4 regions of the Virgibacillus saliphilus genome follow, and region 4 is predicted to be linked to each of the others. Evidence: riboswitches for the same ligand, from Rfam matches in the RefSeq annotation. Region 4 holds a riboswitch; each other region holds the start of a gene.
The links. Region 4 has a riboswitch for S-adenosylmethionine ahead of KFZ56_RS18575 (5-methyltetrahydropteroyltriglutamate--homocysteine S-methyltransferase). Riboswitches for the same ligand answer to the same signal wherever they lie in the genome.

Region 1 (7,732 bases), 1.2 Mb from region 4:
TTTGCAAGTCAAGCATACGAATAATCCCGGCAGGTCGTAAGTCAAATATCTCCCGAATAGCTGCCACGAAGTTTTCTTCGCTGACAAGGCCGGTACCAAATGTATTGACCGCAATAGAAACGGGCTCCGCAACACCTATAGCATAGGCGAGCTGTACCTCACACGTTTTAGCCAAGTCAGCCGCAACAATATTTTTGGCCACATAACGAGCTGCATATGCTGCCGAACGATCTACTTTCGTTGCATCTTTCCCACTGAATGCTCCTCCTCCATGACGGGCGTATCCACCGTATGTGTCTACCATAATTTTACGACCTGTTAATCCTGCGTCCCCTTGAGGCCCTCCAATCACAAAGCGCCCTGTTGGATTGATGAAATAATTCGTGGTTTCATCCAATAAATGCCCAGGAACAACCGGGCGAATTACATGTTCAATGATATCTTTTTCAATTTGATCTCCTGTAATGTCTTGGTGATGTTGTGTTGAAATAACAATCGTATCCACCTTAATTGGGTTATCTTTTTCATCGTATTCAACGGTTACTTGTGTTTTTCCGTCCGGGCGCAGATAGGCAAGAACTTCTTCTTTTCTCATGTCTGACAGGCGTTTAGCTAACTTATGTGCAAGAGAAATTGGTAATGGCATTAGCTCCTCGGTCTCATCACATGCATAACCAAACATTAGCCCTTGGTCTCCTGCACCAATGGAAGCTATCTCTTCTTCACTTATTTTCCCCTGGCGTGCCTCTAGTGCAGTATCAACGCCACCTGCAATATCTGGTGATTGTTCATCGATTGCGGTTAATACCGCACAAGTTTCAGCATCAAATCCATACTTTGCTCTCGTATACCCTATATCTTTAATCGTTTGACGAACAATAGCCGGAATATCTGCATACGTACTGGTTGTGATTTCTCCTGATACTAACACAAGTCCTGTCGTCACTGTTGTCTCACAAGCAACACGTGCATGTGGATCATTTTTTAATATTTCATCCAGAATCGCATCTGACACTTGATCAGAGATCTTATCCGGATGCCCTTCTGTTACAGATTCAGATGTAAATAAACGACGATTTGCAGCCATACGGCTAAATCCTCCCTTTAATGATGTTACGGAACTCTGTTTATCATTCTATGCATATTATTATTCAAAGTACCAAACGAACAAAGGCGCAGGGCGCCCGCGCATCACGAGTGGCTCAATGTTGCCACGCAAAGTGGCGGTTTTACCTTCTTATCTTATAAAAAAGCCCTTCCTACAATCATGAGGAAAGGGTATGTATCCTTTCGCTCTTATTGTTCAAGGAGTGTCCTTGCATCAGGTGAGCACCTTTTCACCGCAGTGATGGTTGCTGGGTTTCATCGGGGCTGTCCCTCCACCAACTCTGAATAAGAGAGTATCCGTTCGCAATTTAGCTTATCGAAAGAGATCTTTTCTGTCAACTAGATAGTCTCAAGGAGGAGAAGTAAAATTTTCGAAAAAAACTCTTGAATAGTATGGACTAATTTAATAAATGTGTTATACTATTTGTGAATTGATGCATATGATAATGTTATATTAAAAAACATCGGAAGGCGGGTATTTCATATGAAAACGTTAGAGAACACATTATTCAAAACTATATCCTCTCATAAAAACCTGAAGCAAAATGCAGCTGTTTCACAATTGGTCGAGAATATATTATCACGAAATGAAGGTGTTCTTACTGAAACTGGAGCTGTTCGCGCAACAACAGGAACCTATACTGGACGTTCACCAAAAGATAAATTTATTGTTAAGGATGAAATTTGTGAAGACTTTATTGATTGGGGACCCGTTAATCAAGCAATCGACGAGGAATCCTTTAATAAGCTTTATGAAAAAGTATGCATGTATTTAGAGAAAAAAGAGGTGTTATATCAATTCAAGGGATTTGCTGGAGCGGATCCTGCTTACCGTCTACCGATTCAAGTCATTAATGAATATGCATGGCATAATTTATTTTCCCGCCAACTGTTCATTAACCCGACTGACGAGGAACTTGCCTCACATCAAGCGGAATTCACAGTAGTATCAGCACCGGATTTCAAGGCAGATCCAGCAATTGACGGCACCAATTCAGAGACGTTTATAATTATTTCCTTTAAAAAACGTGTCGTTTTAATCGGTGGAACGGAATATGCTGGGGAGATAAAAAAATCTATTTTTTCGGTTATGAATTATTTATTGCCAAGGCAAAATATTTTATCAATGCATTGTTCAGCGAATGTTGGACCAGAAGGCGATGTTGCTTTATTCTTTGGCCTCTCGGGAACTGGAAAAACAACATTATCTGCTGATCCATACCGCAGGCTAATCGGTGATGATGAACATGGGTGGAGTCCAAACGGTGTATTTAATATTGAGGGCGGCTGTTATGCAAAGTGTATTAATCTATCTGAGAAGAAGGAACCTCAAATTTTTAATGCGATCCGATTTGGATCCGTATTGGAAAATGTAGCGATCGATGAAGCAACACGGTGCTTGGACTATGATAATGTATCCTTAACAGAAAACACACGAGCAGCATATCCATTGGACAATATCGATAATATTATCGAGCCAAGCGTGGCTGGTCATCCGAATACGATTATTTTTTTAACAGCAGATGCCTCCGGGACCTTGCCGCCGGTTAGTAAATTAACAAAAGAACAGGCCATGTACCACTTTTTAAGTGGATACACAAGTAAATTAGCAGGTACAGAGCGCGGAGTGACAGAACCTCAAGCTACATTCTCAGCATGCTTTGGGGCGCCATTCCTTCCTCTGGCACCATCCACTTATGCAGAAATGTTGGGAGAAAAAATTGACCACCATCGTTCTAATGTCTTTTTAGTCAATACTGGCTGGACCGGCGGGCCCTATGGTATTGGAACACGAATGAAATTATCGCACACCCGTGCCATGATTCATTCCGCTTTAGAGGGCGAATTGAACAATGTTGAAACAACAAAAGATACGATTTTCGGTCTTGAAATTCCCCTACACGTACCAGGGGTACCTGATGACGTACTTGTTCCAAAAACAACATGGGAAGATAAAAATGCTTATACAGCTGCCGCTCAATCACTTGCCATGAAATTTCATGAGAACTTCGCGAAATTCTCACAGGCAAGTAACGCTATTAAGCAGGCAGGACCAATCTATAAAGCATAAAACGTATTGTTTCCTTATCCCAAAGGATTTTATTTATATATGAAACAGCGCAGCGTGCAAAACCGCTTGCGACAACCGATCTCCCTAATGGAGTTCGGTTTTTTTCTATTTCTGCTCCCAAGTTGATTTCTAACTCCAGTCAACTCCCATATTCTCCGGTTGATATTTCCCTGATTCTCTTAGAGAATTTTCATCTCTCAAACTAGGCATTCACACATTTTTTCCGAAAATCATAAACTGTTTTGACATATCATTACTGAAATTGAAAGGGTCGAACTGTATGAAAAAAACAAAGCTTATCGCTGTTATTTCAATTATGCTGCTCCTTTTCCTTTCCGCATGTAATTCAAATGGAAATACGTCTATTCAACTTGCCGAAGTCACCCGTTCCGTTTTCTATGCACCGCAGTATGTTGCCATTGAAAAAGGATTCTTTGAAGAAGAAGGGTTGGATGTGGAATTGCAGACTACATGGGGTGGTGATACAACAATGACAGCTCTGTTATCAGATGGTGCTGATATTGCCCTTGTCGGTTCGGAAACTTCTATGTACGTATATGGGCAAGATTCCAAGGATTATGCTGTTAACTTTGCACAATTAACAGCTACAGATGGAACATTTCTTGTTGCCAAGGAACCTAATCCTGACTTTACATGGGATGAACTTAGAGGAAGCGAATTTTTAGGACAGCGTACAGGTGGTATGCCGCAGATGGTTGGTGAATTTGTATTAAAAAGTCACGATATTGATCCACATACTGATTTGAATTTAAACCAGAATATTGATTTTGCCAATATCCCAGGAGCATTTTCATCAGGTGACTATGAATATGTCCAATTATTCGAGCCAACAGCAAGTGTTTTTGAAGAAGAAGGGAACGGCCATATTGTTGCTTCCTTCGGGGAAGAGTCCGGGAAAGTACCTTACACTTCCTATATGGCGAAAGAAAGTTACTTCGATGAGAATGAAGAGGTACTCAGCAAGTTTACAAGTGCAATCTATCAAGCACAGCAGTGGGTACAGGAAAATAATGCTGAGGACATCGCAGAAGTCATCCAGCCTTATTTCGAGGATACCGAAGTGGATATGTTAGCGCAAGCAATCGATCGTTATAAAAATCAGGATTCCTTTTCGACAGATCCAACCATGGATGAAGAAGAATGGGATAACCTAAAGGCTATTATGGAAGAAGCAGACGAACTCCCAGCAGATGTACCATACCAGGAGCTGGTAAATACGGAAATTGCCGAGGAAGTCACTACTAACTAAGGAAGGGGGTTTTATTTTGTCTTTTCTAACCTTAGATCAAGTAACGCATCATTACTTTTCTAAACATAGCTTTACAAAAGCATTGGATAATATCTCACTATCTGTGAAAGAAGGTGAATTCGTAGCTCTGCTCGGCCCAAGCGGTTGTGGGAAATCAACAATCCTATCGATAATTGCAGGTATTATGAAGCAAACTTCCGGGCATGTACTTTTGCAGCAGAAACCGATAAGTGATTCCGAATTAGCAATTGGCTACATGCTACAGCAGGACTATTTATTTCCATGGAAAACAATCATGAGCAATGTATTATTAGGACCTAAAATCAACAACGACAACACCGCGGAAACGAAAGAAAAAGCATTAGAATTACTTAACAACGTTGGTCTTCCAAACGTCGCAGATGCTTACCCTAGCGCACTTTCAGGTGGAATGCGTCAACGGGTTGCACTTGTTCGAACATTAATTAATGACCCGAAAATATTTCTATTAGATGAACCATTTTCAGCTCTGGATTATCAAACAAAACTCAAATTGGAGGATCAAGTATCCGATTTACTAAACATGTATCATAAAACAACGGTTCTCGTTACACATGATATAGGAGAAGCAATTGCCATGGCTGACCGTATTTGTATTATGAAGGCCAATCCAGGGGGTATTGATAAAATTTTCGAAGTTCCTATTGAATTGCGTGATGAAAAACCATTTAGCGTACGCAGACATCCCAAATATCAAATCCTCTTCGATAAAATATGGGAAACCTTGGAACATGAGGATACAGATCCATCCGAATCAAAGGTGGTGTCAAGAAAATAATGGAAACGAAATCCGATTACCATCTTTATGAATCCTACAAAAATCAGTTAAAGCGTGAAAAGAAAGTTGTTTTTGCTTGGCAAATCAGTATATTAGTCATTTTTATTGCCCTTTGGGAAATTGCTAGCAGATTATATTGGATTGACCCCTTGATATTCAGTTCGCCAACCAAAATTGTTCATATATTAGTTGATCGATTTACAGGTGGTTCCATGGTTACGCATATCCAGGTAACATTGTTTGAAACAGTGCTTGGTTTCATTATTGGAACAGTTCTGGGTATCGTCATGGCCACATTACTTTGGTCATCAACCCGATTTTCCAAAATCATGGATCCCTATCTTGTTATTATGAATGCAATGCCCAAAGTAGCACTTGGCCCCATTATTATTGTCGCCATTGGGCCTGGTTATTTTTCAATTATTACGATGGGAGCCATCATTTCCGTGATCATTACGACACTTGTTGTGTACGCGGCTTTCAATGAAGTTGATCCTAACTATGAAAAAGTCCTAATAAGCTTCGGTGCCACGAGGTGGCAGCGTTTTAAGGAAGCTATTTTTCCGGCAACACTTCCGGTAATGATTTCTACATTAAAAGTAAATGTAGGACTCTCATGGGTTGGTGTCATCGTTGGTGAGTTTCTTGTTTCCAAACAAGGGTTAGGTTATTTAATCATTTATGGATTCCAAGTATTTGATTTTTCACTGGTTATGTCTAGCTTAGTTCTCATCGCCATATTTGCTGCGATTATGTATAAAATCGTAGAAAAGATTGAAAAATGGTTGATTAAACATTCCACGTAAGAAAAACCCCACAGAAAAAATCGCCTATAAGCTAAAATAGGCGATTTTTTCTAAGTTCATAGCTCTTTTTGTTCGTATTGCTACTTTTCATCTTCGCGGTTTACACCCTTTTGTGCCGCAAACACCAATTTTGATAAAACAGCTTATATAAGAAATTAATGCTTTCGTGATTTTGCTCCCGCGATAAGCCACGTATTTCGAATATGTTTCATACAATAATCCAAGACGCCGTCCTTCATAATAAAACTATATAAATGATTATCCTTTACGTTGGACGGGATTGTTTTTAACAAGAATGGCCCATTTGTTTCAAAATAGGTGTCCCGCTGGATGAGTTGATCAATTTGAGCGAAATAAACATTTTTAATAATGGTTTCCGTTTTTCCGGCGACATAATATTGGCCTATATAATGGATATCTTCCACTTTTCCACCGGTCTCTTCCATGACTTCTCGAATAGCAGCCTGTCTAGCTGTTTCACCCTCCTCCACATTACCTCCGGGGAATTCATAGCCTCTCCCTTTATGCTTCGTTAAAAGCCAATCATCCTTGTACCGGCAAACAACCCATACATGTTTTGGCGAAGTCGAAAACGGATGGTTATCGAAAGAAAGTTTCACTTCATTGTTATAGTAATCTCTGAATGTATACATGTTGTCAACTGCCTTTACTTAACTAATGCTTATATTTGTTATCTTCCATTTGTTCTCAAAAGTAAACTCTATTTCAATTTCATATTCATCATAGAAAAAGCTTTGATTCTCCTGGATGAGTTTTACTTGTGTTTCATTCAATTGTATCATATCATATGCGTTTTCTTCCATGAACCACGGTGGTGTTTCCGTTGGAAGAATGTATAAACCATCTGCTTCTTCTCTATAAAAATAATCAACATAAGGTTTAGCAGTTTCCCTAGTCGTTACATCTTCAAAAGCCTGAAGCAATTCCTCTTTTGTATCATAGTTTACCACTTTATAATTTTCATCTACATCTTGTACCAGCATTTCCATAAACGCATCCGTCAAAGAAATAACCGCTTCATGTGGAATATGTTCTTCTTTTTGCTGATCCTCTTCTGCGCCCACGATTTTCAGATCATTGGTGTTAATCAATGTAAATAATAATAAAATAATTCCCAGCCCTAAAATCCAATGCTTTTTCTTGAAACGTTTGCTTCCCATTTGAAATAGCCCCCTTATGTATAACTATTCCTCTAAACCTGGAAAGATAAACCAAAAATAGGAATAGAACATAATTTCATTCTATTCCTATCTTTTTCATATATGATTGTCCCTTAAAATTCCCATCTCTTTAATATGCGATTTTGCTCGCTCATCACCACAGTCATATAACATCTGGAATGTTTCCATCATATTGCTGTCATAATCATCATTTGGTTTATCGTGATGGTAAGGCATAATTGGTACATGGGCCCGCCAAAATGAATGGAAGCTTGCATCATGCAAATTCTCCAGCTTGGAACGTAATAAGCTGACCTCATCATCTGTTGCGTGAATGACAAATTCCTCATTGTTATCATATTTAATTTGAGAAATTTCTCCAGATCCGATATTTACGTAATACTTTTTCTTTTCCAACACTGCACACCTCCTAAGCTTAATTTGCCTAAAAAGTATAAAAAGCATGCATGAAAATTCGTT
Region 2 (7,732 bases), 1.2 Mb from region 4:
ACGGCTACATTAAATGAAGCCGGAACGCATTATCTTTTAAATGGAGAAAAACAGTGGATCACAAACTCAGCATTTGCAGATGTGTTTATTGTATATGCGAAAATTGATGGGGAGCACTTCTCAGCATTCATCGTTGAGCGTGAATTCCCAGGCGTATCTACTGGTCCGGAAGAGAAAAAAATGGGGATTAAGAGTTCTTCAACCCGAACGCTTGTATTGGAAGACGCGGAAGTACCTGTGGAAAATCTATTAGGCCAAAAAGGCCGCGGTCATATTATTGCCTTTAATATTCTAAATATCGGTCGTTATAAGCTTGCGGTTGGGGGTGTTGGTAGTTCCAAACGTGCATTGGAGTTAGCGACCAAATATGTCAATCAGCGTAAACAGTTTAACACACCCATTTCGAGCTTTTCATTAACACAGGAAAAATTGGCAACGATGGCTGCGGGGATATATGCGAATGAAAGTTCCGTTTATCGTACGGTTGGTTTGTTTGAGCAACGTATGGGGGCATTAACAGACGAACAACTAAAAGACGGGCGTGAGGTAGCGCGTGCCATTGCCGAATATCAAATTGAGTGTTCCATGACAAAATATATGGCTACAGAATTACTGGATTATACGGCCGATGAAGCGCTCCAAATGCATGGCGGTTATGGATTCATGCAGGAGTATGAGGTGGAGCGGATCTATCGCGATTCACGGATCAACCGCATTTTTGAAGGAACAAATGAAATCAATCGCTTGCTTGTTCCGGGCACATTGCTGAAAAAGGCAATGAAGGGTGAACTTCCATTGCTGCAAAAAGCACAAAGCCTGCAAGAAGAATTAATGATGATGAATCATGAGGAAGTTGATGACGAAACGTTATTACAAGAAAAACACCTATTGAAAAATGCAAAGAAAATTGTCCTGCTTGGTGCAGGCCTTGCTGCACAGAAATACATGCAGCAGATTGAAAACGAACAGGAAATTTTAGTGAATCTTGCTGACATGGTTGCCGAAGTATACAACATAGAAGCAACTATTCTCCGCACAGAAAAAGCAATCAATACGTCAGGGGAGAAGTCAAATAAACAAAAGCTGCTTTATACACAAGTATATGTACAGGAAGCATTCAATCGTATTGAAGCACATGCAAAAGAAACATTAATTGCGGTGGAAGAAGGTGATACATTGCGCACGATGCTGTCATCACTAAGAAAACTAACACGTCATACACCAACAAATGTGATTGCGAAAAAACGAGAAATAGCTGCAACGATCATTGAAGAAGAAAAGTATCTCGTATAACTATTACCAAGGCTGGGACAAAATGAAAGTGTTTAAATCACAAACGAATATGTTCCGAAGCAATGTTTATTTGGAATTTATTTGTTAAAGACACTATTTGTCCCAGCTTTATTGTTATTCTTTGATATCAGTGGATATTATCTATTATTTGCGTTATTGTAAAAGGAACACAAACAAGACGTGGAGTTGAATATAGTTTCAAATGTTTACATATTTCCCTGCAAAAACAATGAATAATTACCACGAGTCATGGTAAAATGAAATATAAATAGATCGGAAAGGGAGGGTTGTAAATGGCGGTAACATTTTATTGGTATCCGAATTGTGGGACATGTAAAAAAGCGAAAAAGTGGTTGGATGAGAATAAAATCAATTATAGAACCATACATATCGTAAACACACCACCAAAAAAAGAAACACTGTTAGATCTGATCGCTAAAAGTGGTTTGCCTGCGAAGAAATTTTTCAATACGAGTGGGAAAAAGTACCGTGAGTTGAATATGAAGGATAAAATTAAAGATGCAAGTACAGAGGAAATGGCAGAACTTCTAGCCTCTGACGGAATGCTGATTAAAAGGCCAATCGTAACAGACGGTGAAAAGGTCACTGTGGGATTCACAGAAGAAGCGTTTAATGAAAATTGGCTGTAAAAAACGGAATACTAGAAAAATATGTACATAACTTGTATAGTCTTGTATAGTTATGGTGCAATTATAATATATCATGGAGGGATTTATGTGGGTGTACCAACGGATTTATTGTATTCAGAAGAACATGAATGGGTAAAACAAGAAGACGATAAAGTGCGTATTGGGATTACAGATTTTGCACAGGATGAACTGGGAGATATTGTATTTGTGGAACTTCCGGAGGTAGGGGACGAAATTGAATTAGATGAGCCTTTCGGAAGCGTTGAGTCTGTTAAAACGGTTTCTGAACTATACGCGCCGTTAAGCGGGAAAGTTGTGGAAGTAAACGAAGATTTGGAGGATAGTCCAGAATTCGTAAATGATTCTCCGTATGATAAAGCATGGATGGTTGTTGTTGAACCATCTGATGAATCGGAGCTTGATCGCCTATTAACGTCTGAACAATATAATGCGATTACGGACGAAGATGAAAGCTAATTCGTGCTTATAGTTACGAAAGACAGGCTGATTTACAACAATGAAAATAGTTGTATAGTCAGCCTTATTTGTATCACAGCTTTTTTCACGTATTGTAGCTTTTACACAAATGATCGAAACTGCGACGGTGTAAAAGCAAGGATCGTTTAGAAATAGCTTGATCATAAACACATGTATAGAAGCTTTTTTGGTTGATTTTATCAGGGGTGTTGTGGGATCATGGATCATGAAACAAATAAAGTTATTATTGTTGAAGGATTGACCGATAAAAGAGAAATCAAGAAGGTTCTTACAGAAGATGTCACGATTCTATGCACAAATGGTACACTTGGTGTTGAGCGTTTTGATGATCTTCTGGAAACCTATGATTTGGATAATAAAGATGTCTTTATCATGGTTGATGAAGACCCTGCAGGCATAAAATTACGGAAACAATTGAGGCGGGAGCTTCCACTTGCCAAACATTTATATGTCAGTAGTGAATACCGCGAAGTAGCAACAACTCCTGGACACATGCTTGCTGCTGCTCTGGTGCGTACGGGATTTGCGGTGAATCCAATTTTTTTAGTTTAGGGTGGTAGTTTTGCAAGAAATAACAAATGAGCTGTTAAAGCAAGAACGTTATCTATTATTTGTTTACACCCCTTTTTGTGGCACATGTCATCTGGCACAAACAATGTTAACGAAAATAGAATCCGTGCATAAAGAAGACATTTTTTATAAGATGAATGCATCCCTACATGCTACTTTTATGCAAGAACAGCAAATTGAGAGTGTTCCATGTCTCTTAATTAAGGAAGGCAATGAGATAAAAGAAAAAATCTATGCTTTTCACTCTATTGCAAATATCTATACGTATCTAACGGATTATAAGCCTGAGTTATTTGTGAAGAGTTGACTGAGAGAGAAAATAGAATTGACATAAAAAGCATAGCATGCTACGATCTATATCATTGATGAATAAAATGAAAATGTATCTCTTATCTTGAGCGGTGGAGGGACTGGCCCTACGAACCCGCGGCAACCTCGACATTTTTATGTCTGAAAGGTGCCAATTCCTGCAAAGTGTAATTCTTTGATAGATGAGGGAACGAAGGTAAAATTATAACGTCCTTCTGTTCTCTTACAGAAGGACGTTATTTATGTTTAGCAAGGCATTCGAAACTTGTATCAAAAGGAGGATGAGACGTGATTTCAATTAAGGGTTTGAGTAAATACTTTACAACAAACAATAAGAAAATAACAGCTGTGGATGATCTGACCCTTACCATAAAAGAAGGCGAAATATTCGGCGTAATCGGCTATAGTGGGGCCGGAAAAAGTACATTCGTTCGTTTGCTTAATCGTTTGGAAGATCCTTCCCGTGGTAGCGTAGAAATTGAAAATAGGGAAATAACGGAATTAAATGCCAAAGAGCTTCGCTTGGCTCGGCAGGAGATTGGAATGATTTTTCAGCATTTCAATTTGCTTTGGTCATGTACGGTGACGGATAATATTGTATTTCCACTAGAAATAGCTGGTGTTGCAAAGGGGGAACGCGAGGAACGTGTACGGGAACTCATTGATTTGGTAGGACTCTCTGGAAGAGAAAATGCATATCCATCTCAGCTAAGCGGGGGGCAGAAACAGCGTGTAGGCATTGCTCGTGCTTTAGCAAACAATCCGAAAGTGTTACTTTGCGATGAAGCAACTTCCGCACTGGATCCGGAAACGACCAATTCCATCCTCGACTTACTGGTTGATATTAATCAGCGACTGGGCCTGACCATTATCCTGATCACTCATGAAATGCATGTTATACGCAAAATCTGCAAACAAGTTGCGGTGATGGACGAAGGGAAAATTGTGGAACAAGGAGATGTATTAAACGTGTTCCTGCATCCAAAACAACCTGTGACAAAGAAATTCGTAGAACAGGTTATGGGTGCGAATGAGGATGATAGCATCTCTCATTTAATCCATACGTATGAGCAAGGAAGGATAATACGGCTTCATTTTATTGGTGAGACGACAAATCAGGCTTTGATAAGTCAACTTGCTAGGAAATTCGATCTCGACATAAATATACTCCAAGGTAAAATAACACAGACGCAAGCTGGTGCATACGGGACGTTATTCGTACAGGTTGTGGGAGATACAGTCGAAACGGATAAGGCTACAACTTATATTCGTGATGAAACCTCGGTAGAAGTGGAGGTTGTACGTGATGCTAACTGATTTCTTTTCGAATCTGGATATTCAGGATTTGGTGGTTGCAACTTATGAAACGTTTTATATGACATTGATTGCGCTGGCAGGAACGGTCATTTTAGGAATCATCTTAGGATTACTCTTATATCTGACAGCACAAGATGGAATGTGGCAAAATACGGTTTTTCATTTTATCGTTTCTACGATTGTGAATGTGTTTCGAGCCATTCCATTTATTATCTTAATTTTATTGTTATTCCCATTCACTGACTTCCTCATTGGAACCATTCGTGGCCCTTCTGCTGCGTTGCCTGCATTGATTATTGGTTCCGCACCATTTTATGGTAGGCTCGTGGAAATCGCACTCAAAGAAGTGGATAAAGGAGTGATTGAAGCAGCGAAATCCATGGGAGCGAAAACACGGACTATTATTTTTCGTGTTCTCTTGCCGGAATCGATGCCAGCATTGGTGTCAGGAATTACGGTTACTGGAATAGCCTTAATTGGTTATACGGCTATGGCCGGCGTAATCGGTGCTGGAGGTTTAGGCGATTATGCATACTTTTTTGGGTTTCAGCGACGTGATTTTGATGTAGTGTTAGTTTGTACCATTTTAATTGTAATCATTGTATTCATTTTCCAATTCATTGGAGACTTTATTTCCAATAAATTAGATAAAAGATAAAGGCTGTTTTTCTAAAAAATTGTTTCTTTATACTACAAAATATATAAACTGCGACGTAACTTGAAGTATGATGCCCCCGCTCCGGTAATACATTTCGCTTTCCGCGGGCGGCTGGTGAGCCCTCTCATGCTAACGCACTTCGAGGTCTCACCTAGGCCTTGCCTCCCGCAGGAGTCTACATGTATTTCCTCCGCTGGCAGTGAGTTTACTGTATTATTAACGAAGCAGTTTCATGCTGTCAGTAGTCCGGGTGAGTGGAGGGCAATCGACTCCTGCGGGAATAGCACGTGTCCGAAGACCCCGCAGGAAGCAGTTTTCTTCCGAGGAGGCTGAGGCCGTGCCCTAAGGTCCGCGATTGCCCGTAACGATCCCGGACGGTGGCAAATATTGCACACTACGTCGCAGTTTATATCAATTGTGAAGATTTAAAAGCAATAAAACGTACGAAAAGGGTTAAGAAAAAAGGAGAGATTTTTATTATGAAAAAGACTTTACTGTTTCTATCTGTATTAGTAGTGCTTGTATTGGCAGCTTGTGGTGGTGGAGATTCATCGGGTGATTCTGAAACGACAGAAATTACTATTGGAGCAAATAGTACACCACATGCAGAAATTTTAGAAGAAGCAAAGCCACTTCTTGAAGAAGAAGGAATAAACCTTACTATTGAAGAGTATCAAGATTATGTACTGCCTAATGATGATTTGGAAAGCGGGGATCTGGACGCAAATTACTTCCAGCATATTCCTTATTTAGAGAATCAAATAGAAGAAATCGGGTATGACTTTGACTACATTGACGGCATTCATATTGAACCGATGGGTCTTTACTCGCAAAACATTTCCAGTATTGATGACATTGAAGATGGAACAGAGGTAATTTTAAGTCGTTCTGTCGCTGACCATGGTCGCGTTCTGGCATTATTTGAAGAACAAGGATTGATTACACTGGATGAAGATGTAGATAAAGTGGAAGCAGAAGTAAGCGATATTGAGGAAAACCCGCATGACCTGACGTTTTCAGCAGATGTTGATGCGGCACTTTTACCAGAACAATATTTTGCTGAAGAAGATGCACTGATTGCGATCAATACAAACTATGCCATTGATGCGGATTTAAATCCATTAGAGGATGCGCTTTTTATTGAAGGTGATGAATCTCCATATGTGAATGTGATTGCAGTCCGTTCGGAAGATGTAGAAGATGAAACATTGAACACACTGGTTGACGTATTGCAATCAGATGAGATACAAGACTATATCTTAGAAACATACGATGGAGCCGTGGTTCCGGTTGGCGGAGATAATTAATTTTAGGTGCATTATAAGTATGTATTCAAAAGAAGAATAAAAAGGACCATGTTGGTTGAGTTCGTCACACCTTTGGACTTCGTTTCGTTGATCTTTCGGTGATCTTAAAACATCTTGTAGCAAATCTGGAGCATTTTATAGAATAAGCCAGCAATTAGAAACATGTTAATGGAGAAAGGTGACTAACATATTTTCAGCCTTTTATATACAAAATAATTATTACTGACGCGTCTATTCACCCTTTGTTTTTGAAACTGTCCTTGTGTTAAACTAGTTTTTGTAATCAAGCGAAAGGATGGTTCACTATTAATAGTGGAATAAGGATGAATTATACTCCAGAAATGGAGAAAGCAATGCAGCAGTCGAATAAAATTGGTTATGCCGAATACGAGAGAAGGTTAGATAAACGCATTGCAGTTGAGAAACGTAGAGAACAAGAATATGTTCAATGTAAACATTTGTCCGCTGAATTCGAAAGCCAACTTTAAAAATAGTAACTTATAATGGTACCATTGGATACTGATGCTCTTATCATTCGAGCATCAGTATTTGTATTTTTTGTACTTCTAAATGAAAAGCGATACAATTGTAGAAGATATGGACCTTTTAAAGTTGCTTACGCTCATTAACTTGATAGCCTAAAAGAGTTGATATTAAATTCAAAATGATATAAGATTGTAATGAGAATAGATTGAGAATGGAATACATACCCATTCGAAATAAAAATAATAGTAGTTGGAGGTATCACAATGGCAGGATCAACACTGGAAATCAAGAATCTTCATGTAACCATTGAAGGTAACGAGATATTAAAAGGTGTAAACCTTACGATAAATGGTGGCGAATTTCACGCAGTAATGGGACCGAATGGTACCGGGAAATCGACACTCGCGTCTGCAATTATGGGACACCCGAAATTTGAAATCACAGAAGGAAGTGTACACCTTGATGGGGAAGACGTACTGGCTATGGAGGTAGATGAGCGTGCTCGTGCAGGTTTATTTCTAGGTATGCAGTATCCAAGTGAGATCAGTGGTGTAACAACATCTGATTTCTTACGCTCTTCGATTAATTCACGTCGCGCGGAAGGTGACGAAATTCCTTTAATGAAATTTATTAAAGAAATGGAC
Region 3 (7,732 bases), 770 kb from region 4:
AAATGAAACACCTTTGTAAACATTGTATCGTGAACTGGGAAGTGACTCGCCCTTCCTTATCTAGCATGTCGCTTCAAATAATACGTTTTCTTCTTCTGTTTTTCTAAATACTCAACCAGAACACTAATAGATATCATTACAGTATATCCCAACAGAGAACTGTAAAACATTGCTTCAAATACCTGTTCAATCATACCTGTTCCTGTTAAAAACATAAAACAACTTGGACCCAATACTACAGACGCCAACGCACCTGTACGATTCGCCTTTTTCCAAAAATAGCTTAGTGTAATGGGAGCCGCTATTCCACTTAAAATGGCTGATGTGCCAATTTGAGCTAACAACGCCAGTGAATCCGGTCTATCAATGGACATGTATAACGTGAATCCTCCAATGATGATCAGTGAAATCCTGGATACCTTTACTGCTCGTTGATCTAATTTCTTTCTGGGAAGCTTTTTATTTTTATAAAGAATTGGAGCCACGAACCCCTTATAAAGGTCGTTACCAATACTTGTTGTCATCCCAAGATATAGGCTATCTGTCGTGGACAAAATAGCTGAAATAATGCCTACAACCATCAAGACTACTAGAATAGTAGGGAAAACTTCCATAATATAGGCTGGTACTGCACTATCCGGAGATGACAGATTAGGAACCATGATACGCGCGGCCATACCGGCAAATACAGAAAACGTGGATAGGACAAATAACGTAATTCCAGAAGATAGCGTAAATTTACGTAAATCTTCTTTTTTCTTTACTGTCAGCACTTTATTCATTAGATGAGGAAGCAAAGCAAAACTAAATAACAACCATTGGATGCTCAAAATAGCAAAGGCGCTATGAAATGGTCCATCCTGTGAAGTTAAAGCCAACATACTTCTGTCGATTGTACCCATTTGCGTTTGCAAGTTAGCTAAAACATTCCATCCCCCTCCGATGGACCAAATCAGCGAAATAAACAACAAAACGGAAATGACCGACATGATCGTTCCCTGTATTCCATCTGTGATCAGCTGAGCAAAGGCACCTCCCAAACTAACGTAAACGATAGTTATTGTTACCCCTATAAGTACACCCCAAGTGTATGGAATCCCTATGATTGTTTCAAACATTGTTGCTAAACCAACATTTTGAGCAACAATGTAATAAATGTTGAATAAAATGAGTAAAGCAACAACTACCTGTAATGCTTTACTTTGATATCGAATCCCCAGCCACTGCGGCAAGGTGAGGCTTCCCTCCTTCTTTTGCCCCTGCTCCCAGAAGGTTTTGGTAAAAAGAAGCAACCCTATCCAGGAAACACCAAAGCATCCCAGTGAATACCAAAGTACTGGTGCACCATAAGTATAGGCCCATCCAGGAACACCTATAAATAGGTTTGCACTTGCATAGCTTGCCCCAAAACTGATTCCAACAATCCAAGGACTTACTTTTCCTTTCGCGATGGCAAAACCTTTCATCGACTTACTATGAACGGCACCTCGTTTTCCCAGCCAAGTCGTTAACAGAAAATATCCCAACAACGCTCCCAATATCAGCCATATTAATATATTATTATCACCGCCCAGCATCAACTTCTCCCACCTTTTTGTTTCGGGTAAATTTTATTCCATATTGAAAGTCCCACGATCCAACATATTACGACGGCAATCCAATAAATTGTAAACATCATATCCTCCATTTTCCTTAATTAGTTGAATCTTACTTGGTCCATTATTCTGACTGAACTATGCCAACGCTTTTCGCAGGATGATTATCCGGCAGATGGAAATTACCCTTTCCAAACATATTTTCTCTTAGGGTCTTTCCTTCATATTCCTCCCGATAGATACCACGTTCCTGTAATTCAGGAACTACATAATCAACAAACTCACGATAAGTATCCGGTGAATAAGCTTGAGCAATCGTAAACCCATCCACATCTCCTTCTTTCGACCACTTCTCCATTTGATCCGCAATTTGCTCAGGTGTTCCAATAAATTTAACGGTACCATTTCCGAGCCCATGATTTTTAACAGCTTCTCGTAGAGTCCACTTTTTATTCGGGTCTTTCGTATATAGATCTAAATTTCCCTGAACCGCTTCTGTCTCGATATCTTCAATGTACTGATCCGGATCATATCTGGAAAAATCAATTCCAGTATGACCAGACAGAAGAGAAGCTGTACCCTCAAAGCTGACATGATTGGTCAAATCTTCATATTTTCGATAAGCCTCTTCTTCCGTAGATCCGATAATTGGAAGAATCAACTGAGAAACAAGTACATCCTCATGTCTCCTACCCTGCTCCACTGTCCGCTTTCGTATATCGGCAACATAAGCTTTTAAAGCTTCCAATGAATGATTTTTGGTAAACACCGCTTCGGCATGTTTGGCAGCAAAGTCTCTCCCCTTTGGAGAAGCCCCTGCTTGAAAAAGAACCGGAGTGCGCTGAGGTGACGGTTCTACTAAATGAGGACCCGGCACATTGAAAAATTCACCTTCATGATCGATCAACTGTACTTTATCCGGATCTGCATAGGTATCATTTTCTTTATCATGAACAACTGCATCATTGTCCCAGCTGTGCTCCCATAACTTATAAACAACATTCAAAAATTCGTCCGCACGGTCGTAGCGAAGTTCCTTGGGCAGACGAGTCTTTAGTCCAAGGTTAACTGCTTCGCTTTCCAGATACGATGTCACCACATTCCACGCAATTCTGCCTTCAGTTAAATGATCAAGCGTTGATAACTGTCGCGCTAGTGAATAAGGTTGTGCATAGGTCGCAGAGATCGTAGGCGCAAAACCCAGATTTTTCGTGACAGCAGCCATCGCCGAAATTGGGATTAACGGGTCATGCGCTGGCAGTTGGACTGCATGCCGAGCAGCCGCACCATGGCTGTTTCCATAAACACTGTATGTGCCAAGTACATCGGCAATAAATAACGCATCAAATTTTCCACGTTCCAAAATCTGGGCTGTTTCTGTCCAATAAGCTAACCTGTTATGGCTTGTTCCCTGATCCAACTCATGTTTCCATAATCCCATGGAATGCGGAGAAGGTGAATTTTGGATGAATCCATTCAAATGTATTTGTTTTGTCATAAAGCAAACTACTCCTTTTTTCATAGATTTTAATGACCCCTTACCTGTGTATGGTCTGTTTTAAATATTAAATCTGCTCACCTCCTAAAATGAATACTACTTTTCTCATTGAATTACTTGGCTTAAAAGATACGTGTATCACATTAGAAATACCAGCTAGCACAATTTCAAATAAAAAACCTCTACCGATGAGGAAGAGGTTAAAATTTATTTACACACGTCTCATCTTTCAAGCGAAATGCTTGCTGGAATTAGCACCGTGCTACGATTACGTAACGGTTGCTGCGGGATCACAGGACCAGTTCCTCCCCCGACTCTTGATAAGGAATTATTCAATTTTTAAGATTTCTACACATCATAACGGATACAGAAAAAACTGTCAAGTACGAAATTAATAAAAAATGAGGATGGGACAAAAGTATTTTTAACAAATAAATTCCGAACATACATCACTTCGGAAATATACTTCGCGCACCTTGGGGCGGCTGGTGATCCCCCTTGTGCGCTTCGTATTGCAAGTGGCTTCGAGGGGCAGCACTCCTCGCAAAAAAGATTGCTATCGCACTTCGGCGTCTCACCTATGCCTTTTCTCCCGCTGGAGTCTCCGCATATTTCCTACGCTAAGTTTGATAATGTTCGTCTTTTTAATGAAACACGTTTGTTTTGTCCCAACCTCCTCTCTATTATTCAGCAACCACTGTAACTTCAGTAGATGCAAGAATGCTATAACCATCATTTTCAAACATATAAATACGGTACTCTCCCGGTTCAAGCACATCTGTATTTCCCCAGCTACCATCCAAGAACAGTGAACCTTGACGTTCTCCTCCTAGATACTGCCACTGTAAGGAGTTTGTATCGTCAGGTGACTCGTCGATTGGGTAAATTCCCACCCAATCATATGGAAAACCAGTAGCATCTTCCCATTCTACTTTAATTGGTTCACCGTATTTTTGCTTAGGTTCCACATTTAAGCTTGCTGATTCACTTGATTCCAATACTTTAAAGGAAGTTGTTGCTCTTTCTTCATCTCCAGCAGCCAGAAATACAGCTTCATATTCTCCAGCAGGAAGTGGCCATTCACTGGAGACGACAGATTCCTCGTCAAAAAAGATTGTACCTTCGTTTTTGACCTCCCCGGGTTCTTGACTATTGGAACCGGTATAGGCCCAGAGCATAGGATCTTCCTCTCGATCGCTTCCTTTCGGATAGATAGCGACTTGATCTTTCTCGGAAGGCTGATCGTCTACATAAAAATTCACTTCAATGGTTTCTCCGATCTCATACTCCATTTGTGAGGTAGCTACTTCCTCTTCTGGCGCAGACACTAAAGTGGAAGTAAACGTTGAGACGACAGAGCGATGATCAGAGGGCCAATTATCCAATTCAATATCAGAATATGGTCCGACCTCACCCACCACTTCACTATTCGTTGTAATAGAAGATCCAGTCGCATAAACAAAGTCAATCCGATCATGAACCTCATCCTCGTTTACATTCCCAGGGGGATATCCCGGTGTCCACGTATAACTCGGAAATTCTAAAGGGCTTTCATGAATTTCACGATAAGAATCCCGAAAACCAAGCGTCTCTAATTGTTTCGAAACAGGCCATTCAACTACCGTATTGAAATTTTCTTCCTTTGTCTCCTCGGTCCAATCATGATGGGAAGGGACATTGAAATCGCCTGTTAGAAATACCGGCACACCCTCGTTTTGCAATGCTGTTAATGAGTCAAAACGGGACCGCATTTCCATCATATGGTGTCGTTCATTACCAATCACCTGATCAACTGTGAATCCATCTCTTATGTCATAAGGGCCATATGGATCATGCAATAAATGAACATTGCTTACCGCTACCACTTCATCCGGTTCAACTTCAACATAAACATAATCAGGGTGACCAACATCAATAATCGGATAACGACTAATGATTTCTTGATTGTAGTCCGCGTAATAACCAAGTTCATCCGCTAATTGATCCAAAAGTCCTCCCTCTTCTTGAACGCCAACAATATCGGCATCTGCCTCTTCGATAGCATGGACAGTTTCATCTATACCGCCAGTCCAAATGTTAAATGACATCACACGTAAGTCATGCTGATCTACTTTTTCCCACACATCCCATTCTCCGGAACTTTCTGGATTTTCACCTTGTGTCCACCACTTGGCTTCATAAATAGCACCTTCATGTTGAACCCGATCTCCAACTTCATATGTGTCTTTTTCTGCCCAAACGGACAGGCTTTCTTTCCCATCATTGGAGCATTCGGGGGCCAATGTCCATACATCCCATTCTCCGGAATCACTCGGTTTCTCACCTTGGGTCCACCATTTGGCTTCATATATCTCCCCATCAAATGAAACGTGGTCCCCTTCTGTATAAATGCTTTCTTCCAACCACTTATCAACATCACAATTTGTTTCTTCCGCATTGGCAACTTGATTCAATGGCACAATCATGAAAAGAGCTGCCAAAATTACTTGTATAAATCCTTTCACGTTTAAATTCCTCCTGTATATTTTTTACGTCCTGGGTGCACCTCTCTTTCGTTTAAAAATTTTTAATCATATTAAACATATCATATATTCAATATAATTAATATATAAGGTTGAGAATATTTTCTTTTTCTAAAAAAGAAGGCGGAAAGGGAGCATACCCAATCCGCCAACAAAAAGAATTAGATCAACACTAAAAACCATGGCTGAAATTAAATGAATAAATATGCGATCGAAACTAAATACAAATACTGGAAGAAAACGCGAAAACCCCTTTTCTGCTTGCCAATCAGCAAATCTTCTGTAAAGGAGGGGAGGACAAGCGTAGTGCACTTCCGTAACGGGCGCGATATCAACAGTTAATCTATTTTGTCAACCATAAATGTGATGAAGAGTTCCTTTGGTTCCCTCTTTACCTTTTTCCTGTTCCTGCTATTTTCATTGTCTGCTGGATATAAGCAGCAGATTCATGCAACATTTTTATTTCCGCTTCATCTAATTCAATTTCCAATTGCTGTTCCACTCCGTTCTCACCTATGATGCATGGCATGCTTAGTGCAATATCGCCATCATACCCATATTGTCCGTTCAATGTCGTACACACAGGATAAACGCTGCGTTCATTTAGCAAAACGGCTTTTGCGAGTGTAATGGCTGCTTGAGCAACCCCTGCATTGGTCCACCCTTTGCCATTTAGGACATCATACGCGCCGTTAACAACTTTTTGACTAAATACGTTTCGATCAAGGGGTTCTTTCCCTTGGAAATGGGCGTCCAATTCTTTTTCGCCAAACCCATGGATATTCAGACGGCTAAAAACCGGAAATGCAGTCAACCCGTGCTCTCCCATCATATATCCCGTAACACTATTGGGGGCAATGTTATAATTTGATCCTATTACATAACGCAAACGTGCAGAATCGAGCATCGTTCCTGTACCAAAAACACGACCTTCCGGGTAATTAAATTCATTTTCAGCAATATACACCATTGTAACTAGTGGGTTCGTGATGACAATAATAATGGCTTCCGTTGTATGTTGAGTGATGCCTGCCATGATTTCACGGATGTTCTTTCCGTTTTCTTCTGCAAGCATAGCCCGATCCGGTTTTTTATTTTCTTCGGTTGTGATGATGCTCGGACCTGCGGCAATAATAATCACATTAGCATCCTTGACATCTTCATAATCACCAGCATAAACATCAATGTTTGTCATGGAGGGAAGGGCGGTGGCATGGGATTGGTCCAACGCCTCTCCAAATGCAATATCTTTATTTTGATCAATTACCACGATTTCTGAAAACAACCCGATTTTCATCGCATCGGCAAGTACATAAGAGCCTACATGCCCAATGCCAACTACTGCAAGTTTATGTTTCATTCTTACTTCCTCCTTCTTTTTAACTAAAAAGTCAAGTCACTATTTAAGCCGTTAGCGCAAAGAAGGACAGTCCTCGCCTAAAATTCCCACTCACACCACAAACCGTGTCCGACTTGACCCTTCTTTTGTCTTACTCACCTCTAATACTGCCGGAAAAATGGTTTTTAGCTCTTGCACATGGGAAATAACCCCAATCATCCTACCTGATTGTTGCAGGTCAACCAATGCATCGATTGCCTTATTCAATGATTCCTCATCCAGTGTACCAAAACCTTCATCAATAAACATGGTTTCAATTGAAATATTCCCTTGAAAACTTTGGATCACATCCGACATGCCGAGTGCTAAACATAGAGAAGCATTAAATTTTTCCCCGCCTGATAATGTTTTGACGTCCCTCGTTTGCCCCGTATATGCATCATAGACATCAAGTGTTAACCCACTCTGTCTTCCGTGAGATTCCTGACGGTCACTTCGACTTAAGAAGAATTGGCCATTGGACAGGCGCCTCAGGCGTTGATTAGCAGCATCAATAATCTGCTCTAAATATTCGATTTGCAAATACCTCTCAAATGAAACTTTCCGATCGTTTTGTCCTCTGATAACGTCATATAAATCCGTAATGACACCTAAGCGTTTTTCTGTCTCTCGAGCTTGCGCATTTGCATCCATAATGCTTGCCTTCAAGGCGTCCGCTTCCCGGTGATACTCTTTGGACTGATTCCATTTTTTAAACGCTGCTTCATAGGCTTGTTTT
Region 4 (7,732 bases):
CATAAGTAAGGAAGGTACAACATGAAAAATAGCTGGAATATATTTAAGAATGATGGAAAAAACGTAGGAACCAACTGGGTGGCAGCTATTTTAATTGGCGGATTGATTTTATTACCATCATTATACGCATGGCTTAATATCAAGGCGGCGTGGGATCCCTACGGACAAACGGATCAAATACCCATCGGTGTGGTAGATGAAGATGTGGGATCTAACGTTCGGGATGAAGATATAAATGTCGGTGATGAGTTAGTAGATACATTAAAAGATAACGATTCAATGGATTGGCAGTTCACTGATCGGGATACGGCAATGGAAAATTTGGAGTATGGTGATTATTTTGCGGTTATTATTATCCCTGAAAATTTTTCCGAAAATCTTTCTACAGTAGCCAGTGGTCAACCGGAGAAGGCAAACGTAGAATATTATGTAAATGAGAAATTAAACGCCATCGCACCAAAGATGACGGATCAAGGGGCAAGTGTGATTGTCGACCAGGTAAGCAGTAATTTCATAGCCACTGTCAATGGTGTCATTTTTGATTTGTTCAATAATATAGGAATAGAGTTGGAAAATGATTTACCGGATATCGAAAACTTTGAGAATTATATTTTTGAAACTGAAGAGCAATTGCCGCAGGTCCATGAATTATTAAATGACACATTAACAGATGCAACGAATGCGGAGGATGTCATTGATAGGGCCCAAGGTTTAATTCCCGAAGTCGAACGCGTTACAGATGAGGGCCTGGGAACCATTGATGAGACGACGTCGTTTTTGACAGATGCGGAAGATCGTTTGAACGAAATGGCGCCTCAAATCGAAGAGGACCTTGAACGGGTACAAGGTATTGCAACGAATACGAATAATTTTATTCAGGATATTCAATTAACGGAGTTTGATTTTAGTAACGGGGAGCAGCTTACCGACCAAATTAATACAGATGTAAATGAGGCTATTCAAACGATTGAAACAGTGGAAGATGGCCTGCAGCAGCTTCAGGAACAAAATAATCAAGAACCATTAAATGAAGATAACGAATCAAATGATGAAGATGAATCGAACGAGGATAATGAATCAAATGGAAAAGACGATTCGAATGAAGATAACGAATTAAATGAAGAGCGTATTGATCAGGCGCTTGAGCAATTAGCGGATTTAAAGACACAGTTGGAAAATGTGCAAGCCCAGAGCGAATCGGTTGATGCGTTTATTGATGAAAAAAGGGATGAAGTTGAAACAGTAGTTGGGGATCTTCAAGAGCGAGCAGAGGAAACGTCGGAGAATATTGATGCCTTTGTAAAAGAGTACAAGGAAACCATTGAACCAACGGTCATGGAGGAAGTGGCTCAGGCTAAAACAACCTTAGCTGATGCGAGAGGAATTTTGGTGGAAATTCAGGACACCATTCCGGAAGTGGAAGGGATTCTGGACAGTACAGATGATAATCTGGCAGAAGGTAAGGGGACGTTAGAGTCCGTGCTTGGAGAGTACCCATATGTGTATAGTAAGGTGACAGAGCTAGCGGATAGAATACGCAACCTTCAGGATGAAACAGACATTAATGAGATCATTCAATTATTGCAAAATGATCCGGAAGCGGAAAGCGGATTTTTTGAGGAACCAGTTGAACTGAGTGAGAATAAGGTTTTCCCCGTTACGAATTATGGTACAGGGATGACACCTTTCTATACGATATTAGCGATATGGGTTGGTGGATTATTACTTATTTCTCTATTGGCTACAGAGCCGCATGATGCGGAAACGTTCACCATGAGGGAAAACTATTTTGGTCGATTGATGACCTTTGCCGGTATTGGTTTATTGCAGACATTGGTTGTAACTTCAGGGGACATTTTCCTGTTGGGTGTGGAGTTTGCCCATCCTGGATGGTTCATTGTGTTTGGACTGTTTATCAGTCTTGTCTTTATGTCCATTATCTATACGGTAGTATCTGTGTTTGGTGATGTAGGAAAAGCAATGGCTATTGTGTTACTTGTCTTACAAATTGCCGGTTCAGGTGGTACGTATCCGGTTATCTTGTTACCTGAGTTCTTCCAAATGATCAGCCCATTCCTTCCATTCACGTATGCTGTTGACTTGATGCGGGAAGCTTTGGGTGGAATTATATGGACCAAAGTGGCATATGACCTAGCAGTATTATCGATGTTTGGTATAGGATTTATCCTTATTGGTGCCTTCTTAAAGAAACCCATTAACAAGCAAACCAAAAAGTTAGTGGAAAAATCGAAAGAAACAGGGCTATTTCATTGATGGTTAGAAAGCGTGAATGCTCCCTTGCATCTTTATTCTTGGTGCGAAAGTAGTACCTTCCACTTTTGTGAAGCTAATCGAATGATTCTATCACGTGAGGTGAAATCAGTATGAAAATGACAATCAACGAAAACGAGTTTGAACTAATCGTGGGAGATATCACCAAACAGCATACAGATGCTATTGTCAATGCAGCAAACGGCACACTTCTTGGTGGCGGCGGGGTAGATGGCGCGATACATCAAGCAGCAGGAAAGGAATTGCTTGAGGCATGCAGGAAAGTTCGTGCCGATGATTTAGATGGTGCATATTTGCCCACGGGCGACGTAGTGCTAACCAAAGGATATAACCTGCCCGCTGCGCATGTCATTCATACGGTTGGTCCTGTCTGGAATAACAATACCACAAATAACGAGGAGCTGCTGGCAGATTGCTATCGCCATGCACTTGATCTCGCAATGGAAAAGGAGCTGAAAAGCATTTCTTTCCCTTCGATTTCAACAGGCGTGTATCGGTTTCCGGTGGAGTTAGCGGCAAAAGTTGCTACAGGTACCATCATCGATTTTTTAAGCCGCCATTCTTTTGGCCTAGTTAGAATGACCTTGTTTTCGGAAGCGGATTATAAGGTTTACAAACAGGAGATGGAAAAACAACGTAGGAATTAGTACAAGGAAACCCCCAGTCAAGATGGAGACTGGGGGGTTTTTATATCCCCATCCATGTAACTTTTTCAAATATCGAGTGGGTAATTCTACACCTTTCTGCCAATTTATGATACACTAGGAATAAATATAATATTTAGAAAAAATAAATGGAGTGAAACAGATGAGCAATATTGCAGCAAGATTAATACAATTAAGGGAAGAAAAAGGATTGTCTTCAGAAGAACTGGCTAATGAATTACATTTTGCAAAAACCATTATTTGGAGTTATGAACTTGGTAAAAAAGAACCAATTCAAAGTCATGTTAATAAAATTGCCGATTATTTTGGTGTAGACGTAAACTATTTGTTAGGTGAGGAGACAAAATCATCAGGGATAAGCCTACAGCATGCAAATGACCTGAAGGATTATGACTTATACGTGGATGATATTAAATTGAGTGACGAGGAGATAGATGAGGCGATAGCCTATATCAAGGCAAGAAGGCTGATGAAAGGTAATATGGCTATATAAGGGGAAGGAGAAAGGATACTTTATCCCCTTCCTCCCGTTCATGATTGAAAACGATCAGGTTTATGTATTATGATAGATACAACAGTTTACGGGAGGGCTGCCAATGAACGCATTCGAGGTATGGAATACAATACAAAAGCGGAATTATGAGTTTGAGATACACACCGTACCTAAAAATAACCAACAACCGCTATGGTTTGCTGTGATTCCTGCAGGCGACACGTTAATTATTAAACCTGCCACATTTCAAAAGCCTAGTGTCAAGATATCCAAAGAAAGAAAAATTAGTTTCAAAGAATTTGAACGCGTCCACGTTTTTTATGATCGGTGGAGTGTCGGAGAACCGGGTGTAAGAAAAGAAGCATCCTACGTATCGAAAAATACAGCATATATTTTTGCGTTGATTGCTAGATTTGAGGCAAAGATTAAGGTATCAAATCGATGAACGGGTATGGGCATTTTTTTTGCGGAATTGTCTATAACTTGCTAATACTAAACTGCTTAATTTCTGGAGGCTTCAACTAAAATGTCAGTAACTGATTTTAAAGCCGCGCAAAAATGGTCTAAAATCCCGAAGGATATCCAAATGCGACTACTTAGCAATGTGTTTTGTGTCAATTGCACAGAAACCACGATTATTGATTATGACATGCATGATGACGAACACGGAATATTGCTTAAGGGAAAATGCAAAAAGTGCGGGGAAGATGTAGCAAGACTTGTTGAGGATGAATAAGAAGGGATAATTTATTTAGAGGTAATCGCTAACCTTAAGGAGAGTGGTTACTTCTTTTTTTCTCACATCATTACGTAATGATATGTGCTTCTGGCGGATAGATGTTTATTTTTCGATGATGAATGAAATACTATGTTTATCTGCAATTGAAAGGAGTGGATATAAATGAGTCAACAGGCGATCAAAGAAACCATTGATAAAATTTTAAGAGGAAGCTACGTTGGACCAATGGCAACCGTAAAGAATAATAAGCCCCATTCAAGGTATATGACGTTTTTCAATGAAGGTTTCACACTTTACACATTAACAAGTAAGGAAACGGATAAGGCAGAGGAAATCAAAGCGAATCCTCACACCCATATTCTGCTTGGATATGAGGGTGAAGGGTTTGGGGATGAATATGTGGAATATGAAGGAAAGATTTCCTTTACGAATTCGGATGATCTGAAAAAGGAACTCTGGAATGATACGATGAAACTTTATTTTGAAGGCCCGGAAGATCCGGAACTTGTATTGTTGGAGATCAATCCAATCGCTATACGGGTCATGAATAAAAAGGGAGAGGCTCCGAAGGAATTGGAGTTATGATTCAGTTGATAAACATACGCATTGGTTTTTAAGAAATGGGTATGTTTATATGGAAAGAAGGTAAAGTCATGAGTATCGGTATGTTTCTAGATCGTGATGGTGTCATCAATGAAGTACTCACGAATCGGGTGAAGTATGTGAACACACCAGAGGATTTTTATTTGCTGGATGGGGTTGGAGAGGCGATTAGGTGTTTTAATATGCGTGGATTTAAAGTTTTCGTCGTAACGAATCAAGGAGGAATTGGACTTGGCTTGATGTCACAATCAGAATTGTATGCGATACATAAAAAAATGGAAGCTGATCTAGCCACATTCGGTGCAAGACTGGATGATATCGCTTATTGCCCCCACAAACCACACGCGAATTGTGCATATCGTAAACCAAATCCGCAAATGATCTTGGATTTGGCGAAAAAACATGATATTGATTTAGAGAAAAGTTATATGGTGGGCGACCGCGCGTCGGATATTCAAGCAGGGAAGGCAGCAGGATTAAAAACAATGATTATTGGAAATCGGCAAGAGACGAAAGCAGATGCAGACATGTTTTTTCCGGATCTTATTTCTGTTGCGAAGTGGTTAGGGTGACGCTGCCCTTTGCTATTCATATGGTGAGGGTTATCCGTGCTTCCTTGCTTTTTATCTGTAGAAATGCTATGATTGCTACAGTAATTTCAAATAATTCAGTAATGATTCTTATTAAGAGAGGCTGAGGGACTAAGCCCAATGACGCTTCAGCAACCTGTTATGTTAACAAGGTGCTACTTCTAGCAAGTTGAGGAAACTTGGGAGATAAGAAGATATCGCATAACAATGCTTCTTCTTCATCGAAGAAGCTTTTTTAATTTAAAGGGAGCAGATATAATGACAACAAAATTAGAGCACAAGGCGCCATTTAAAGCAGACCATGTAGGTAGTTTTCTAAGACCGGAACGTCTTAAACAGGCGAGAGTCCAAAAAGCGAAAGGGGAGATTTCTGCCCAGCAGTTGCGTATCATCGAGGATGAAGAGATAAGCAACCTTGTTGAAAAGCAGAAGGCAGCAGGACTGACGTCGATTACGGATGGGGAATTTCGTCGTTCCTGGTGGCACTTTGACTTCTTGGAAAAACTAACAGGTGTGGAAGGATTTGAAGCAGATACAGGCTTGAAATTCGATGGTATAGAAACGACAGCACGCGGGATTCGTGTCATCGGAAACGTTGATTTTAATGAAGATCATCCTTTTCTGGATCATTTCAAATTTTTGCGAGGGAAGGTAGGCGACTATCATGTTGCCAAGCAGTCCATTCCAAGTCCGAATATGCTCTTCATGCGAGCGGTGATTGATGATGAAGTGTACGGTGATATGGAGGATCTGTTGAGGGATTTGATCAATGCCTATAAAAAAGCGATTCAGGCCTTTTATAATGCTGGATGCCGTTATTTACAGCTTGATGATACGTCATGGGCTTCCTTTTTATCGGAAGAGGGAGAACAATCGATTCGCAGGAAAGGGTATGAGCCTTTCGAATTGCAAAAAATTTGTCAACGTGTGATTAATGAATCGATAGCCGAACGTCCGGATGATCTTCTGGTTACCATGCATATTTGTCGGGGGAATTACCGTTCCCATTATTTCAGTTCAGGTCCGTATGATAAGGTATCACAGACGATATTCGGCGGTCTTCATGTTGACGGACTTTTTCTCGAATTTGACGACGCGCGTTCCGGTGGATTCGAACCGCTGAAACATATAAACAGGGACGATCTGTATATTGTTTTAGGTTTAGTTACATCCAAATTTCCAAAGCTGGAACGTAAAGATTTAGTCAAAGAGCGGATTGCTGAGGCGGCCAGTTACCTATCCTATGATAACCTTTGTCTCAGTCCGCAATGTGGCTTTGCATCGACTGAAGAAGGTAACAATTTAACAGAAGATCAGCAATGGGATAAGATTCGCCATATAGTAAAAATTGCTGAAGAAGTGTGGCATTAAACAAGTGCCCGAGGTTCATTGAAAACGTTGGATATTCTTTCATCGCATACCAACGCAGAAGGGGGAGATGTCAGTGCCTATAAACATACCGAGAGCGTTACCTGCGACGGAATTATTAAAACAAGAGAAAATATTTGTTATGGATGAAGACCGGGCAAAGACGCAGGACATTCGCCCACTTAACATTATCATTTTAAATTTAATGCCGGAAAAGGAAAGAACAGAGTTACAGCTCTTGCGTTTATTGGGCAATACGCCCTTGCAGGTTAATATTACTTTCTTAAGAATGCGGACTCATGAATCAAAAAATGTTAGCAAATCCCATTTGGATACATTCTACACAACCTTTGAAAATGTTAAAAGTCGCCGGTATGATGGGATGATTGTTACCGGAGCCCCCATTGAGCATTTGCCATTTGAAGATGTAAACTATTGGGGGGAATTAACAGCGATCATGGAATGGACGAAGGAAAACGTGACCTCTGTCTTGAATATTTGCTGGGGAGCCCAAGCTGCATTGTATTATCATTATGGGATTGGTAAATATGAGCTTCCGGAAAAATTATTCGGCATTTATGAGCATCATGTGTTTGGTCCTAAAATAAAGCTGGTGCGTGGTTTTGACGACGTTTTTCGTGCCCCGCATTCCAGGTATACCTCTATTTCAATAGAAGCCATTCAAAAGGATCCGCGCTTGACGTTGCTATCCTCATCACGTGAGGCTGGTGCGTTTATCATCATTTCCAACGATGAAAAACATATTATGATTACCGGCCATTTGGAATATGATGCGAATACGCTTGCCGAGGAATATGAACGCGATCATCAGAAAGGGCTCGATACCAGCATTCCAGAGCACTATTTTCCTAACAATGATCCAAACGAACAGCCGCCGAACACATGGCGGTCGCATACACATTTGCTTTTCTATAATTGGCTTAATTACTATGTATACCAGCAAACTCCTTTTCAATGGGAT

Region 1: another riboswitch for S-adenosylmethionine. It lies ahead of metK (methionine adenosyltransferase); the one in region 4 lies ahead of KFZ56_RS18575 (5-methyltetrahydropteroyltriglutamate--homocysteine S-methyltransferase).
Region 2: another riboswitch for S-adenosylmethionine. It lies ahead of KFZ56_RS13330 (methionine ABC transporter ATP-binding protein); the one in region 4 lies ahead of KFZ56_RS18575 (5-methyltetrahydropteroyltriglutamate--homocysteine S-methyltransferase).
Region 3: another riboswitch for S-adenosylmethionine. It lies ahead of KFZ56_RS15065 (LLM class flavin-dependent oxidoreductase); the one in region 4 lies ahead of KFZ56_RS18575 (5-methyltetrahydropteroyltriglutamate--homocysteine S-methyltransferase).

The regions. Positions count from the first base shown of each region.
Region 1 covers NZ_JAGYHC010000001.1:2,659,472-2,667,203, forward strand. Annotated here, with positions in the region: gene metK (methionine adenosyltransferase) at 1-1,087, opposite strand, end outside; SAM riboswitch class I at 1,294-1,399, opposite strand; gene pckA (phosphoenolpyruvate carboxykinase (ATP)) at 1,592-3,178, shown strand; gene KFZ56_RS12900 (ABC transporter substrate-binding protein) at 3,459-4,448, shown strand; gene KFZ56_RS12905 (ABC transporter ATP-binding protein) at 4,465-5,265, shown strand; gene KFZ56_RS12910 (ABC transporter permease) at 5,265-6,071, shown strand; gene ytkD (RNA deprotection pyrophosphohydrolase) at 6,227-6,724, opposite strand; gene KFZ56_RS12920 (hypothetical protein) at 6,743-7,252, opposite strand; gene KFZ56_RS12925 (hydrolase) at 7,349-7,672, opposite strand.
Region 2 covers NZ_JAGYHC010000001.1:2,739,628-2,747,359, reverse strand. Annotated here, with positions in the region: gene KFZ56_RS13355 (acyl-CoA dehydrogenase FadE) at 1-1,293, shown strand, start outside; gene KFZ56_RS13350 (arsenate reductase family protein) at 1,587-1,943, shown strand; gene gcvH (glycine cleavage system protein GcvH) at 2,031-2,420, shown strand; gene KFZ56_RS13340 (toprim domain-containing protein) at 2,640-2,993, shown strand; gene KFZ56_RS13335 (thioredoxin family protein) at 3,004-3,318, shown strand; SAM riboswitch class I at 3,398-3,509, shown strand; gene KFZ56_RS13330 (methionine ABC transporter ATP-binding protein) at 3,609-4,637, shown strand; gene KFZ56_RS13325 (methionine ABC transporter permease) at 4,627-5,295, shown strand; gene KFZ56_RS13320 (MetQ/NlpA family ABC transporter substrate-binding protein) at 5,775-6,602, shown strand; gene KFZ56_RS13315 (YuzK family famiily protein) at 6,926-7,090, shown strand; gene sufC (Fe-S cluster assembly ATPase SufC) at 7,352-7,732, shown strand, end outside.
Region 3 covers NZ_JAGYHC010000001.1:3,123,326-3,131,057, forward strand. Annotated here, with positions in the region: gene KFZ56_RS15060 (sodium:solute symporter family protein) at 57-1,577, opposite strand; gene KFZ56_RS15065 (LLM class flavin-dependent oxidoreductase) at 1,720-3,093, opposite strand; SAM riboswitch class I at 3,313-3,420, opposite strand; gene KFZ56_RS15070 (carbohydrate-binding protein) at 3,777-5,597, opposite strand; gene KFZ56_RS15075 (lactate/malate family dehydrogenase) at 6,007-6,975, opposite strand; gene KFZ56_RS15080 (AAA family ATPase) at 7,066-7,732, opposite strand, start outside.
Region 4 covers NZ_JAGYHC010000001.1:3,893,227-3,900,958, reverse strand. Annotated here, with positions in the region: gene KFZ56_RS18610 (YhgE/Pip domain-containing protein) at 22-2,274, shown strand; gene KFZ56_RS18605 (O-acetyl-ADP-ribose deacetylase) at 2,385-2,939, shown strand; gene KFZ56_RS18600 (helix-turn-helix domain-containing protein) at 3,100-3,450, shown strand; gene KFZ56_RS18595 (hypothetical protein) at 3,554-3,895, shown strand; gene KFZ56_RS18590 (hypothetical protein) at 3,977-4,186, shown strand; gene KFZ56_RS18585 (pyridoxamine 5'-phosphate oxidase family protein) at 4,352-4,774, shown strand; gene KFZ56_RS18580 (D-glycero-alpha-D-manno-heptose-1,7-bisphosphate 7-phosphatase) at 4,843-5,364, shown strand; SAM riboswitch class I at 5,470-5,575, shown strand; gene KFZ56_RS18575 (5-methyltetrahydropteroyltriglutamate--homocysteine S-methyltransferase) at 5,641-6,753, shown strand; gene metA (homoserine O-acetyltransferase MetA) at 6,827-7,732, shown strand, end outside.